One region of the Isoptericola sp. NPDC060185 genome, then DNA from elsewhere that is predicted to be linked to it. Evidence: riboswitches for the same ligand, from Rfam matches in the RefSeq annotation. Region 1 holds a riboswitch; the other holds the start of a gene.

Region 1 (6,008 bases):
GTTCTGCGCGCGGGCGTCGGCCACCGACTGGGCGTCGCCGGTCTCGGGGGCCTTGAGCCGCGTCTCGCCGTACCCGTGCACCTGGAGCTTCAGGTCGCCGCGCGAGGCCTTGATCGCGCCGGCGACGGCCTTCGCCCGCTGCTCCGACAGCTTCTGGTTGAACGCGTCGGTGTCGACGGAGTCGGTGTGGCCGTCGACGGACACGGTCGCGCCGTCGGGCACGTCCTCGACGAGGTCCGCGACCTTCGCCTTCGCGGCCTTCGACAGCGTGGACTCGCTGGGGTCGAACAGGATGTCGGACGAGAGCGTCACGACGGTCTCGTCGCCGTCCGTCGTCGTGTCGTCGACGGAGAGCACCGAGCCCTCGATCACGTACTCCGTGACCGACCTGACGATGTTCTCCTGAGACGGCTCGCCCAGGTCGAGGGCGCCGACGGCGGGCCAGGCGTACCCACCGGCCGGGTCGTCGGTCGCAGCGGTGGCGGACGGGGCGGCCGCCGCGGCGGCGCCGAGGCCCACGAGGGCGATCGCGGCCGTGGCGAGCACGCGCCGGGGGTGTCGGGTGCGCAGGTGGGGTCGCATCGGCTCAGTCCTCGAAGGTCAGCGGGACGTCCTCGAACACCGGCATCGACTCGGCCAGCTTGACGTCGACGGTGGTGATGTCGTCCTCGGGCGCCGCGAAGAACGCCTGGTAGCCGACGGACTGGCCGGGCAGGGCGGTGGTGAAGACGGGGTCGGACCGGAACCACCGGCCGCCCCCGTCGGCCTCGACCACGCGGTACTCCTTGAGGTTCTCCCGGTCGATGAGGGTCAGGGACGGGGCCTCCCCGGTGGCGTCGTAGAACGACGCGGGCCGGCCACCGTCGTCGAACTCGGGCGTCATGACGAGCCGCAGCTCCGTCGTGGGGCCGGAGACCACGATGGACTCGACGCCGATGCGGACCTTCTTGTCCTCGGTGCCCGGGACGGTGAACGTCGCGTCGGCGATCACGTCGTCCGGGTCGGGGAAGTCGACGCCCGGCGTGCCCGAGTCCTCGCCCGCCCCCTCGTTCGAGCCCTGGTCCTCGCCGTCCGCGGCGGGCGACGTCGTCGCCTCGTCCGTGACCGTCGGGGTGGGGGCCGCGTCGTCGAACCCGGCCGCGTCGCCCGGGGAGCAGGCGGCGAGGGCGAGCAGGCTCACGACGGCCAGCGGGGCCAGTCGCGCGGGAGAGATTCGCATGATCATGTCCTGTCGGTGAGTGGATCGGGACGTGCCTGTCATGGAGTGCTGGAGTGCTGGAGTGCTGGAGTGCTGGTCGCTGCTGGTCACTGGGAGTGCCGGTCGCCGGGCCGGATACATGCCGGGGGCATCCGGCGCGGGACCCGTTCAGTCGTCGTCCTCGCCGAAGTGGGCGACGTGGGCGTGACGGTGGTGGGCGACGTACAGCCGCAGCTCGATGTCGCGGCCGTCGGTCATCGCGCCGAGCACGCGGTCGATGCGGTCCGACTCGCGGGCCGCGGCCCGGACGACGACGGCGGCGTGGTCCTTCGTGTCCGCGCCCGACCAGGTGCCGCGCTCGGCGAGCGCACGCTCCGTGGCGGCGACGCCGGACGCGAGGTCGGTGCCGGTGAGCCGCTCCACCTGCGTGCGGTCGAGGGTGATGACGGTCTTGTAGCCGTCGGAGTGGCGCACGGTGTACGCCGAGGCGTCCTTCGCGCGGGGCTGCGGCGAGGCCTCCTGCGACCCCGTCGTGACCCGCGCCTCGGCGCCGGTCGCCGGGACACCCGCGTCGTCGAACCCGGCGTCGGGGCCCGGTGCCGCGCACGCCCCCAGGGCGAGCAGGCCGGCGAGGGCGATCGGCGGGAGTCGGCGGGGAAGGTGTCGCATGGTGTGGTCTCTCCTGTCGCTGGGGTCAGCGGGATCGCTGCTGACACCCGTGAGTCGGAGGCGACGGCCGAAAGGTTGCACGCGGACGCGGATTCTTCTCCTGCCGGGTTCCCGCGTCACGGTCCGCCGGCGACCTCGAGGAGGTGGACGGCGGTGATCGGCGTCCCGTCGGGGGCGCGGGCGTCCAGCACGACCTTCGCGGAGCCGGCCCGGTTCGCGGTGAGCCTCACGGTCTCCTCGTCCGTCGCGTAGGCGCCGTTGGGGAGCGTCCACACCCAGTGCTCCGCGCCCTCGACGTCGGCCGTGAGCGTCACCGGCGTGCCGACCGTCGCCGTCGACGGCCCGGAGATCGCGACGCTCGCCCCGCCCGCGGCTGACGGCGGGTGGTCGCGCAGCCAGGCCGTGCCGCCCGCGCCGACGCCCAGGCCCACGGCGGTGCCCACGACGGCGGCGACGACGACGCGCGCCGGGCGACGGCGCCCGCGGCCCGTGGCCGTCCCCGACGTCGGCTCCGCGCCGTGCGCCGGGTCGAGCGCCCGCTCGACGTCGGCCAGCCAGGCGGCGGCGTCCGGGTGCCGCCGGGCGGGGGAGTCGGCGAGGCTGCGCCCCAGCGCGGTGGTCAGGGCGCGCGGCAGGTCGGCACCCTCGGTGAGCCAGGTGATCAGCGCGGACATCGCCCACAGGTCGGCGCGGGTGTCGACGGTGCCGGGGCCGCCCTGCTCGGGCGGCCGGAAGCCCTCCGTGCCGCCCGCGACCGTCAGCCCGGAGCTGCGCGCCAGGTCCTTGCACATGCCGAGGTCGGCCACGACGAGCCGTTCGTCGGCCCGCACGACGGACGTCGCCGCCCCGTCGGCGGGGCCGTCCGGGCTGGTGCGCAGCAGCACGTTGCCGGGGCTGAGGTCGCGGTGCACGAGCTGCGCGGCGTGCACGGCCTCGACCGCCGCCGCGAGCCCGCGCGCGACGGCCAGCACGTCGGCCGGCGACGCGGTCCAGCCCTCGGCGCGCAGCGCGTCGACGCGCTGCGCCAGCGTGCCGCGGTCGGCGTGCTCCAGCACCAGGTACGGCTGCTGCCGGTCGCTCTCGCCGATGTCGTGCACGGCCACGACGTGCGGGCTCGCGACCCGCCGCAGCGCGCGCCCCTCGGCGATGAACCGCTCGCGGATCTCCGGGTTGAGGCTGTGGTTCTCCGCGAGCACCTTGACCACGACGACGTCGTCGAGCCGCTCGTCGACGGCGCGGTGCACGGTGGCGAACGACCCCGCGCCGATCACCTCGCCCACGCGGTAGCGGCCGAGGTGCCGGTCGCCGGTCGGCCCGGCCATCAGGGCACGCCCCCGAGCGCCGCCGCCACGAGGGCGCGGCCCCGGGAGATCTGCGACTTCACGGCGGGGACGCTGCGCCCGAGCCGCTCGGCCACGTCGGCGTACGGCAGGCCCTCGATGTCCCGCAGCGTGACGGGCTCGCGGTAGAGCTCGGGCAGGGCGGCGAGCGCGTCGCGCACCGTGGCGCGGGTGGCCAGCAGCGAGCTCATCCGCTCGGAGGGGCCGACGTCGTCGTCCGGCAGGGTCGTCGTGGCCCGTTGGCGGCGCAGGTGGTCCACCACCCGGTGGCGGACGATGCCGTGCACCCACGTCGTGACGCGCGACCCGCCCGCGAACGACCGGATGGACGTGGCCACGGAGATGAGCACGTCCTGGCTGACGTCGTCGACGGCCGTCTCGTCGAGCAGCGAGCTGCGCACGAACCGCTGCACGACGCCCGACTCGTCCAGCTGCTCCACCAGCAGCTCCGTGGCGAGCGCGGAGCCGGCGGCGGCGCGGTGGCCGAGCAGGTCGAGCGCGTCGGCCGCGGCGTCGCCCGTCGTCGACCGGGCTGCGTCACGGGCTGCGTTACGGGCCGCGTAGGCGTCTCCGGCGTCGACGGCACGACCGAGCCGGTCGAGCGGGCCGTCCGCGGGCGCGCCGGAGGCGGGAACGGTGCGGTCGGGCATGCGGCCACCTTCTCACGCGACCGCATCGTGAGAAGGGCGGCCCCTCCGCTTGACCGTGTCCTGGAGCGCACGCACCATGGGCGGCAGGTCATGAGTGCCAGCGCGAAGCCCCGGCTCGCTGGCCGGCAACCCTCCTCTCGCGGCGGGGTGCCCCGGGTGACGACCTGGCCCCGCGTCGTCCGGCGCGCGGGCAAGCGCGGGGAGTCACCTCCCCGGCACCACCGAGGAGGACCACGCATGACCACTCTCGCCACCGCGCCCGCCCCGGCGCCCATCGCCCCGCCCGTGCACGACGTCGCGCCCGTCCTGCCCGTCGTGGGCGCGGACACGCTCGTCCCGCTCGTGGACGGCCGCCGGGTGCCGTACGCCAACCTCGACGTCGCGGCGTCGGCCCCGGCCCTGCAGGCCGTCGCCGACCGCGTGAACCGCGTCCTGCCGCTGTACGCCAGCGTGCACCGCGGCGCCGGCTACCTGTCGCAGGTCTCCACGGCGCTCTACGAGACCGCCCGTCGCACGATCGGCGCGTTCGTCGGCGCCCGCGACGACGACCTCACGATCGTCACCCGCAACACCACGGACTCGCTCAACCTGCTCGCGGGCTGCGTGCCCGCCGACCCGGTGACGGGCGAGCCCGGCCGCGTCCTCGTGCTCGACATCGAGCACCACGCCAACCTGCTGCCCTGGCAGCGCGTCACGGACGCCACCGTCGTGACGGGCGGGCCGTCCGTGGCCGCCACGCTCGCGGAGATCGAGGAGGAGCTGTCCGCCGGGGTGGCCACCGGCCGCCCGTACGCGCTCCTCGCCCTCACCGGCGCGTCCAACGTCACGGGCGAGGCGCTGCCGGTGGCCGACGTCGTCGCCGCGGCCCACGGGGCGGGTGCGCGGGTCGTGCTCGACGGCGCGCAGCTGGTGCCGCACCGCCGCTTCTCCCTCGCGGACACCGGCGTCGACTACGTCGCCTTCTCCGGGCACAAGACGTACGCCCCGTTCGGCGCGGGCGCCCTGGTCGGGCGGCGCGACTGGCTCGACGCCGGCACGCCCTACCTCGCGGGCGGCGGCGCCGTGCGGCGCGTGCGCACCACGAGCACCGACTGGCACGAGGGCCCCGCCCGGCACGAGGCCGGCTCGCCCAACGTCGTCGGCGCCGTGGCGCTCGCGGCCGCGTGCGAGGAGCTCGCCGCGCTGGACGCGGTGGCGGCCGTCGAGCACGAGGACGCCCTGCGCCGTCGGCTCGTGGAGGGGCTGGGCGCCGTCGACCGCGTCGAGGTCGTGCACGTGTGGGACGACGCCGTCGACCCGGTGGGCGTGGTGACGTTCACCGTCACGGGCTACGACCCGGGCCTGGTCGCCGCGTACCTGTCGGCCGAGCACGGCATCGGCGTGCGCGACGGACGGTTCTGCGCGCACCCGCTGCTCGGGCGGCTCGGGTTCGACGCCGGCGCCGTGCGCGCGTCGGTGGGCCTGGGCACCGCGGGCGAGGAGGTCGAGCGGCTCGTCGCCGCCGTCGGCGCGCTCGTCACCGAGGGCCCGCAGGCGCAGTACGACGTGGTGGACGGTCTGTGGGTCGTGGTCGACGACCCGCGGCCCGTGCCCGACGGCTCCGGTCTCGAGGGGCTGCTCGCCACCGCCGCGCTCGGCGCGGACGAGGCGTTCGGCTGCCTGCCCGACGAGCTCTGACGGGTCCCCCCGGCGCCAGGCCGGGGCCCGGGGACGACGACGGGGTGCCACCGTGCAGGTGGCACCCCGTCGCCCGCAGTCGGTCAGCCCTTGAACGCGTCCTTCGCGTCGTCCCCCGCCTGCTTGAGGTTCGCACTGGCCTGCTGGGCCTTGCCCTCGGCCTCTTTCTTCTCGTCGTCGGTGAGCTTGCCCGCTGCTTCCTTGACCTTGCCCTCGGCCTCCTCGGCGAGGTGCTTGGCCTTGTCTCCCAGTCCCATCGGGGCTCCTTCCGTCGGACGAACGACCTCGGGAATCGAACGTAGGCGGGTGCGGGTGTGCTCGCACGCGGGCGTCTCAGGGTGTGGTCCGGGTCGTCACGCGACCGCGAACGTCACGCAGAGCGCGGCGACGGTGAGGTCCAGGCCGACGCACCACACGGCGAGCGACCGGTGCACGACGACGTCCCGGCGGTAGTGGACCAGGTCCCAGGCGACG
Region 2 (7,207 bases), on a different contig from region 1:
GCACGGCGATGGAGAAGAAGGCGGACTGGTCAGCGCATCAGGCCGCGGAGCTTGCCCTCGCGCTGGCGGCGGACGACCGCTCATCGGTGGACTGGGACGACGGTGCCGGCGAGGACTGGATGAGCGTGATCATCGCGAACGAGCGGATCGCGATCTTCTCGGTGTCGCTACCCCTGGCATTCCTGCTGGAGGCGGGAGCGCCGCAGGACGTCGCCACGTCCGCCGCCGTCGTACGGATCCTGCCTTCGACGAGGAATGCCTCTCGTGCGATCCGGACATCTATTCCGAGGCTTTCCGCTACGCCACCGGCGACCTCCCGTTCGAGGCGTTCTCCGCCTGGGATCTCTAGTACGACACGATCTAGGGAACACGGGACCGAGAGGCGCCGCCACCGCCGACCCGCGACCGAGGAGTTCTGTGGAACAACTTCGCTATCTCGCCCGCACTTACTTCCATCAAGACTTCGAGGACGAAGCGCCTACTCCCGTGGGTGTGTTCAAGGCCTTCCGGTCGGGCGAGACAGCCGAGACAGTGCGTCGACGAGACGGGTGCGGAACGCCTCGTGTGGTACCTCCGCGGCCTGGAGATCATCGGCCAGGGGATCCGCGGCCTGAGCGTCCTCGAGCTCGAGGACGAGATCGTGAAGTCGCCCCACGGGCTCCAGATCTCCTGGGACGAGCTGGTCGGTCTGCTCCGGGACGCCGAGGACGTCCACGACCTCATCGCCACGGGTCACCGCACTCCGGTTGCCCTCCGGGTCGACGCCGCAGCGGGAGCATACGAAGGGTGCATGGCCGTCGTCGAGGTGTTCGACAGCAGCACCTACCGGGTGGGGTGGGATCCGCTGGCGGCATCATCGACAACCTGGCGGAGGAACCCGTGAAAGGCACGTTCAGTCCGGTGATCGAGCGGATCGAGCCCGACGCCCTGCGGTTCCTCCTGAATGTCCCCGAGGAAGACCGCCGGGATCTCCCCCCGGCGATGCTCCTCCCGGCCGAGCCGGATGCTGAACCCGACCTGACCGCCGAGCTCGGGCGGCGCTGGGGCGAGCTCGCCTGGCGTGGTCTGGGCACGTGGTTCGACACACCGTCCGCACCGGGCAAGGGCTTCGACGACCGCTACCCGGGGCTGGTCGAGAAGGTGGTGGCTCGGACGACGAGCGCCACCCCTCGCGGACTGGTCGCCCGGTCGGAGTGGGCGTTCCTCGACTCGTCAGCCGCCGAGCTGCACCAATTCGTCGCCGACGTCCGACGGTCCCGTAGCGGCGGGTCGTGCCTGCTCGTCCTGCCTGCCGACGCCGACGCGCGCGTCTGGTACGCCCCAACCCTCCCCCTGGTGCACCGGCCGCTGCTCGCCTTCGAGAGCGCGCCCGGGATGGACACCTCAGCGGCGAGCCGCGAATCCGCCCTGTCGTTCCTCCGAGCCGTGGCCTCGTCGGGCTTCGCAGCCCTCGTCCCACTGAACCTGCACCCATGGGGCGGCTACGTCGTCATCGGCGACGAGTCGTTCCTGACCCACCTCGCCGAGCTGCTGGCAGACGTGTCAGTGGGCCTCGCTGACGTCACCGTCGACCAGGTCCTCTCCCGCGCAGGTCGTGCCGCGCTCTAGACGGGCTGGACGCAGCGCCCACGAGATCACCCGTCGCACCATCGACGACCTGAGGAGGAATCCGTGAAAGGCGCCTACATCATGGCGACCGACGACGACCTGTACGCGCAGATCGAGCGCGCCCTGGTCGATCGTGGCGGGCGTGCGACGCGGCAGGCTCCGCCTGTGACGGAGCCCGTCCCGCCCCACCCGCTCACCGCGAGGAGAACCCATCGATGACACTCGACGCGCACGACGTCCGGGAGCTCGCCGCGGGACTCTCATCACCGACCTCCGAATCGCGCGACCTCGCCGCGGAGAAGGTCACCGACTGGCTTGCGGTGGGCATCGACCCCACGCGTGCGGCCGCACTCTCGCGCGCCCTCGAGGTCGCGATCTCCCTGGAGGACGACGAGCGGGCCCTGGAGGCGCAGCTCAACGCCCTGAGCGAGGTCTCCGCGCTCGGCCTCGTGCCCCGGGACGTGCTCGCTCGAGTCATCGCCAGCAGAGCATGGGACGAACGCTGGGCCACCGCCTTCGTCGAGGGTCTGCGGGAGGACCTGGCCGTCGCCCCCGACGACGATCCGTCGAGGACGGCCTGGCACACGGCACGCCCCTCGAGCGCGGCCGACCGCGCGACCGATCGGCCCGCATCCCGGTGACGTCCTCAACCGCTGCCTCGCCGTCGTCATCGGGAGCCACCGCACACCCGCCTGGTCGCTCGGCCCCGCCCGCGAGGCCGCGCACGCCGGGACCTGGGACGCCGTCGTCGCCGCGTCGCTGCCCTCGGCGGCGCGGTTCCGACCCGTCACCGACTCCAGCATCCACTCCTCCTGCGTTTACGAGTCCTCGGACGGCGACGCCCTGTACGTCTCGGCCGTCCTGCCCTGGCTGATGGTCTGGAGCGGCCGGGGGCACCGCTTCCTCGATGCGCCCCCGCCCTGGGTCCGAGGGCTGACCGACGTCGGTATCTCCTTCCTCGACTCCTCCGCGGCCCGGACGCTCAGCCCGTATGCCGACGCGGACGCCGGCCGCCGCCTCACCTGACCTCGAGGTCCTGTTCGAGTGGACCGAGGGATCCGACGGCCCGGACGCGTCGACCCTCGTCGACCCCTGGCACCCCCGACGGACGGCGAGACCAGGGACGCGCGCCGCGACGCTGGCCACCCGAGCCCGCGCGGGGGACGATCGACCCACCGGAGGAGGACGACGTGCGCGCGATGGTGTTCGAGAGGTTCGGCGGCCCGCAGGTGCTGCACCCGGCGGAGGTGCCGGCGCCGCAGCCCGGGCCGGGGCAGGTGCGCGTCCGCGTGGAGGCGGCGGCGGTCAACGGCTGGGACGTGAAGTCCCGCGCCGGGACGACGGGCTCGCCGGAGCCGACCGCACCGGTCGTGCTCGGCCTCGAGGTCGCGGGGGTGGTGGACACGCTCGGCGACGGCGCGACCGGCGTCGCGCCGGGCGACCGGGTGGTGGGCTTCGCCGTCGGCGGCGGCTACGCGGAGCTCGCCCTCACAAGAGTCTTCGCGCGCGTCCCCGATGGCCTCGCCGCGACCGACGCCGTCACGCTCCCCGTGGCGGCGGAAACCGCGACGCGCGTGCTGCGCCTGCTCGGCGCGCGGGCGGGCGAGACGCTGCTGGTGCACGGGGCGTCGGGCGCGGTGGGCGCGCTGGCCACCCAGCTCGCGGTGCGCCGCGGCGCCCGCGTGATCGGGACGGCGTCCGCGCGGAATCAGGACCGCGTCGCCGCGCTCGGCGCGACGCCGACCACGTACGGCGCGGGCCTGGTCGAGCGCGTCCGGTCGCTCGCGCCTGACGGCGTGGACGCCGTCCTCGACACGACGGGCGCGGGCGTCCTGCCCGACTCGATCGCCCTGCGCGGCGGCACCGACCGGATCGTCACGATCGCCGACGACACCGCGGCCGACCTCGGTGTGACGGCCAGCTACAGATCCGAGCGGGACGCGGGCGAGCTCGCCGACGTCGTCGCCGCCCTCGCCCGCGGCGACCTCACCACCACCGTCGGCGCCGTGCTGCCGCTGGCCGACGCGGCCCGCGCGCACGAGCTCGTCGAGTCCGGGCACGCGGGCGGCAAGGTCGTGCTGGTGCCCTGATCAGGGGCGTCACCCCGCCGTCGTCTCATCAGTCGGTCGCGCCTTCGCCCGCATCGCGGATGGTGCGTACGATCGAGGTCCAGCCATCCAGAGCGGCCGAGAGTCCTGGCTCGACGACGCCGCAGCAACCCGTTCTCCGACGGAAGCCTCCCGAGGACGAAGGTGCTCACGCCAGGATCGATGGAGTGACGCATGGTCGCAGAGGCATCCCTTTCGCCCACCCCGGCGCTGCCGGCACGCCCGACGATCTCGTTCGAGCTCATGCCGCCGCGCCGGCCGGACGCCGCCCCCAAGTTCTGGGAGACGGCGCGCCGGCTCGTGGCCGCGCGCCCCGACTTCGTGTCCGTGACGTACGGCGCGGGCGGCGGTGACCGGGCGACCGCACGGCAGGTCGTCGCGACGCTGCTCGAAGGCACGCCCGTCCTGCCCGTGGCCCACCTGACCTGCGTGGGCGCCCACCGCGAGGACGTCTCGGCCGTCATCGACGACTTCCTCGACGCCGGCACCCGCGCCTTCCTCGCCCTGCGGGGCGACCCGCCGAAGGACCAGCCGGACTGGGCGCCGCCCGCCGACGGCGTCGCGTCCTCGATCGAGCTCGTGCAGCTGCTGCGCGAGGTCGAGGCCCGCCGCTGCGCCAGCGACCCGGGAGCGGCGCTGCGCGGCGCCGCCCGCCCGCTGACGATCGCCGTCGCGACGTTCGTCGACGGCAACGTCCAGGCGGGCACCACCCGGGCCCAGGAGGTCCGGCGCCTCAAGGAGAAGCAGGACGCGGGAGCGAGCTTCGCCATCACGCAGCTGTTCTACGAGGCCGACTCCTACACCGACTTCGTCGCCGAGGCCCGCGCGGCCGGGGTGACGATCCCGATCCTCGCCGGGCAGCTGCCCACGACCGAGCCGCGCCGGCTCCGTCGCGTCGAGGAGCTCACCGGCGTCGTCGCGCCCCGGCACCTGCTGGACGCGCTCGACGCCCTGCCGGACCCGGAGGCGCAGCACGCCTACGGGACGGCGCGCGCCGTCGAGCTCGCCCAGCGCGTGCTCGACGCCGGCGCCCCCGGCATCCACGTGTACACGTTCAACAAGTACCGTCCCGCTCTGGACCTGCTCGAGGGTGTGCACCTCGGCGGACCGGCGCCCTCCGACGACCCGTCGGACGGCGCGGACCTGGCCAGAAGGCCGTGGGTACCGAGCATCCCGACCCAGGCTCCCGCCGTCTGACACGCGGAGCCCGACCTCAGGAGTGCTCATGTCCACCACATCGACCAGCCCCACCCCCGCCGCGGCGTTTCCCGGCGGCACGATCCTCGGCTACCCACGCATCGGGCGCCGTCGCGAGCTCAAGAAGGCCGTCGAGTCGTTCTGGGCCGGGCGCACCGACGCCGTCGACCTGGAGGTCGCAGCCGGCGCGCTGCGCCGCGAGACGGCGCGCCGCCTCGTCGGCCTCGGCCTGAACGCCGACGACGGCTCCGTCCCCGGCGCGTTCTCCTTCTACGACCAGGTGCTCGACGTCGTCGCGCTGCTGGGCGCCGTCCCGGAGCGGTTCCGCGACCTGCTCGACGACGAGGACGGCTCCCTCGAGCTCGACGGCTACTTCACCGTGGCCCGCGGGCGCGGCGAGGACGCCCCGCTCGAGATGACCAAGTGGTTCGACACCAACTACCACTACCTGGTCCCCGAGATCAGCGAGACGACGCCGGTCTCGTTCGCCGACCACCGCATCGTGCGCGAGTACGCCGAGGCCAAGGAGGCCGGCGTCACCACCCGGCCGGTGCTCGTGGGGCCGGTGACGTTCCTCGCCCTGTCGAAGGCGGCCGACGAGGCGGGCGAGGGCTTCCACCCGCTCGACCGGCTCGACGACGTCGTCGCCGCGTACGCCGACCTGCTGCGCGCGCTGGCCAGCGTCGGCGTCCCGTGGGTGCAGCTCGACGAGCCCGCCCTCGTCACCGACTCCCTCGACGTGCCCGCCGAGCGCCTGCACGACGCCGTCCGGTCGGCGTACCGGACGCTCGCGACCGACCTCGCGAGGGCCACCGACGATGCCGGCTCGGAGGACACCGACGTCGAGGACTCCGGCGCCGAGCGGCCCGCGATCCTCGTGACCGCGCCGTTCGGCGGCCTGCACGACGACGCCCTCGCGCTCCTCGCCGCGACGGACGTCGACGCGATCGCCATCGACCTGGTCAAGGGCGCGGCGCCCGACGGCCCCGTTCCCGGGCTGGAGCGCAAGACCCTCGTCGCGGGCGTGATCGACGGCCACAACGTCTGGCGGGCCGACCTGGCCGCGAAGCTGGACGTCGTCGAGTCGCTGCGGGGCCTCGGCGCCGGGGCCCTTGCCGTCGGCACGTCGACGTCGCTGCTGCACGTGCCGCACGACGTCGAGGACGAGGTCTTCGACACCGCGGCCGCGGGCACCACGCTCGACCCGCGCCTGCGCGACTGGCTCGCCTTCGCCGACCAGAAGGTGGGCGAGGTCGCGACCCTGGCCCGCGCCCTGGCCGACGGGCGGGACACCGTCGCGGACGAGGTCGCCGCTTCGGCTGCGGCTGTGGCCTCCCGCGCGACGGCGGACGGCGTCGTCGTGCCCGCGGTGCGCGCGCGGGCCGCGGCGCTCACCGACGCCGACTTCTCCCGCGGCCCGTACGCCGAGCGCGCGGCCGCGCAGGCCGCGCGGCTGAACCTGCCCGCGCTCCCGACGACGACGATCGGCTCGTTCCCGCAGACCCCGGAGATCCGCGCGGCCCGCGCTGCGTGGACGAAGGGCGAGCTGCCCGACGCCGAGTACTCCGCCGCGATGCGCGCGGAGATCGGGCGCGTCGTCGCGCTGCAGGAGGAGCTGGGCCTCGACGTGCTGGTGCACGGCGAGCCGGAGCGCAACGACATGGTGCAGTACTTCGCCGAGCAGCTCGACGGCTTCGCGGTGACGGCGAACGGCTGGGTGCAGTCGTACGGGTCGCGGTGCGTGCGCCCGCCGATCCTGTGGGGCGACGTGCAGCGGCCGGCCCCGATCACCGTCGAATGGTCGGCGTACACGGCGTCGCTCACCGAGAAGCCGGTCAAGGGCATGCTCACCGGACCGGTGACGATCCTCGCGTGGTCCTTTGTGCGCGACGACCAGCCGCTCGGTGACACCGCGAACCAGGTGGGGCTCGCGCTGCGTGACGAGATCGCGGACCTGGAGGCGGCGGGCATCCCCGTCGTGCAGGTGGACGAGCCCGCCCTGCGCGAGCTGCTCCCGCTGCGGCGCGCGGACCAGGAGGAGTACCTGCGCTGGTCCGTCGGGTCGTTCCGGCTCGCGACGTCCGGCGTCGCGCCGGCCACGCAGGTGCACACCCACCTGTGCTACTCGGAGTTCGGCGAGGTCATCGGCGCCATCGACGGCCTCGACGCCGACGTGACGTCGGTCGAGGCGGCCCGCTCGCGCATGGAGATCGTGCCGGAGCTCGCCGACGCCGGGTACTCCCGCGGCATCGGGCCGGGCGTCTACGACATCCACTCCCCCCGCGTGCCGTCGG

The links. Region 1 has a riboswitch for S-adenosylmethionine ahead of ACFWDO_RS20745 (aminotransferase class V-fold PLP-dependent enzyme). Riboswitches for the same ligand answer to the same signal wherever they lie in the genome.
Region 2: another riboswitch for S-adenosylmethionine. It lies ahead of ACFWDO_RS09825 (methylenetetrahydrofolate reductase); the one in region 1 lies ahead of ACFWDO_RS20745 (aminotransferase class V-fold PLP-dependent enzyme).

Annotation. Positions count from the first base shown of each region.
Region 1 is NZ_JBHWYY010000122.1:92-6,099, forward strand. It holds gene ACFWDO_RS20720 (OmpA family protein) at 1-582, opposite strand, end outside; gene ACFWDO_RS20725 (hypothetical protein) at 587-1,219, opposite strand; gene ACFWDO_RS20730 (hypothetical protein) at 1,367-1,867, opposite strand; gene ACFWDO_RS20735 (protein kinase) at 1,984-3,189, opposite strand; gene ACFWDO_RS20740 (RNA polymerase sigma factor) at 3,189-3,857, opposite strand; SAM riboswitch class IV at 3,944-4,060, shown strand; gene ACFWDO_RS20745 (aminotransferase class V-fold PLP-dependent enzyme) at 4,095-5,534, shown strand; gene ACFWDO_RS20750 (CsbD family protein) at 5,618-5,791, opposite strand; gene ACFWDO_RS20755 (hypothetical protein) at 5,888-6,008, opposite strand, start outside.
Region 2 is NZ_JBHWYY010000022.1:1,219-8,425, forward strand. It holds gene ACFWDO_RS09805 (hypothetical protein) at 563-883, shown strand; gene ACFWDO_RS09810 (hypothetical protein) at 880-1,608, shown strand; gene ACFWDO_RS09815 (hypothetical protein) at 1,824-2,249, shown strand; gene ACFWDO_RS09820 (NADP-dependent oxidoreductase) at 2,808-3,698, shown strand; SAM riboswitch class I at 3,779-3,885, shown strand; gene ACFWDO_RS09825 (methylenetetrahydrofolate reductase) at 3,891-4,913, shown strand; gene metE (5-methyltetrahydropteroyltriglutamate--homocysteine S-methyltransferase) at 4,942-7,207, shown strand, end outside.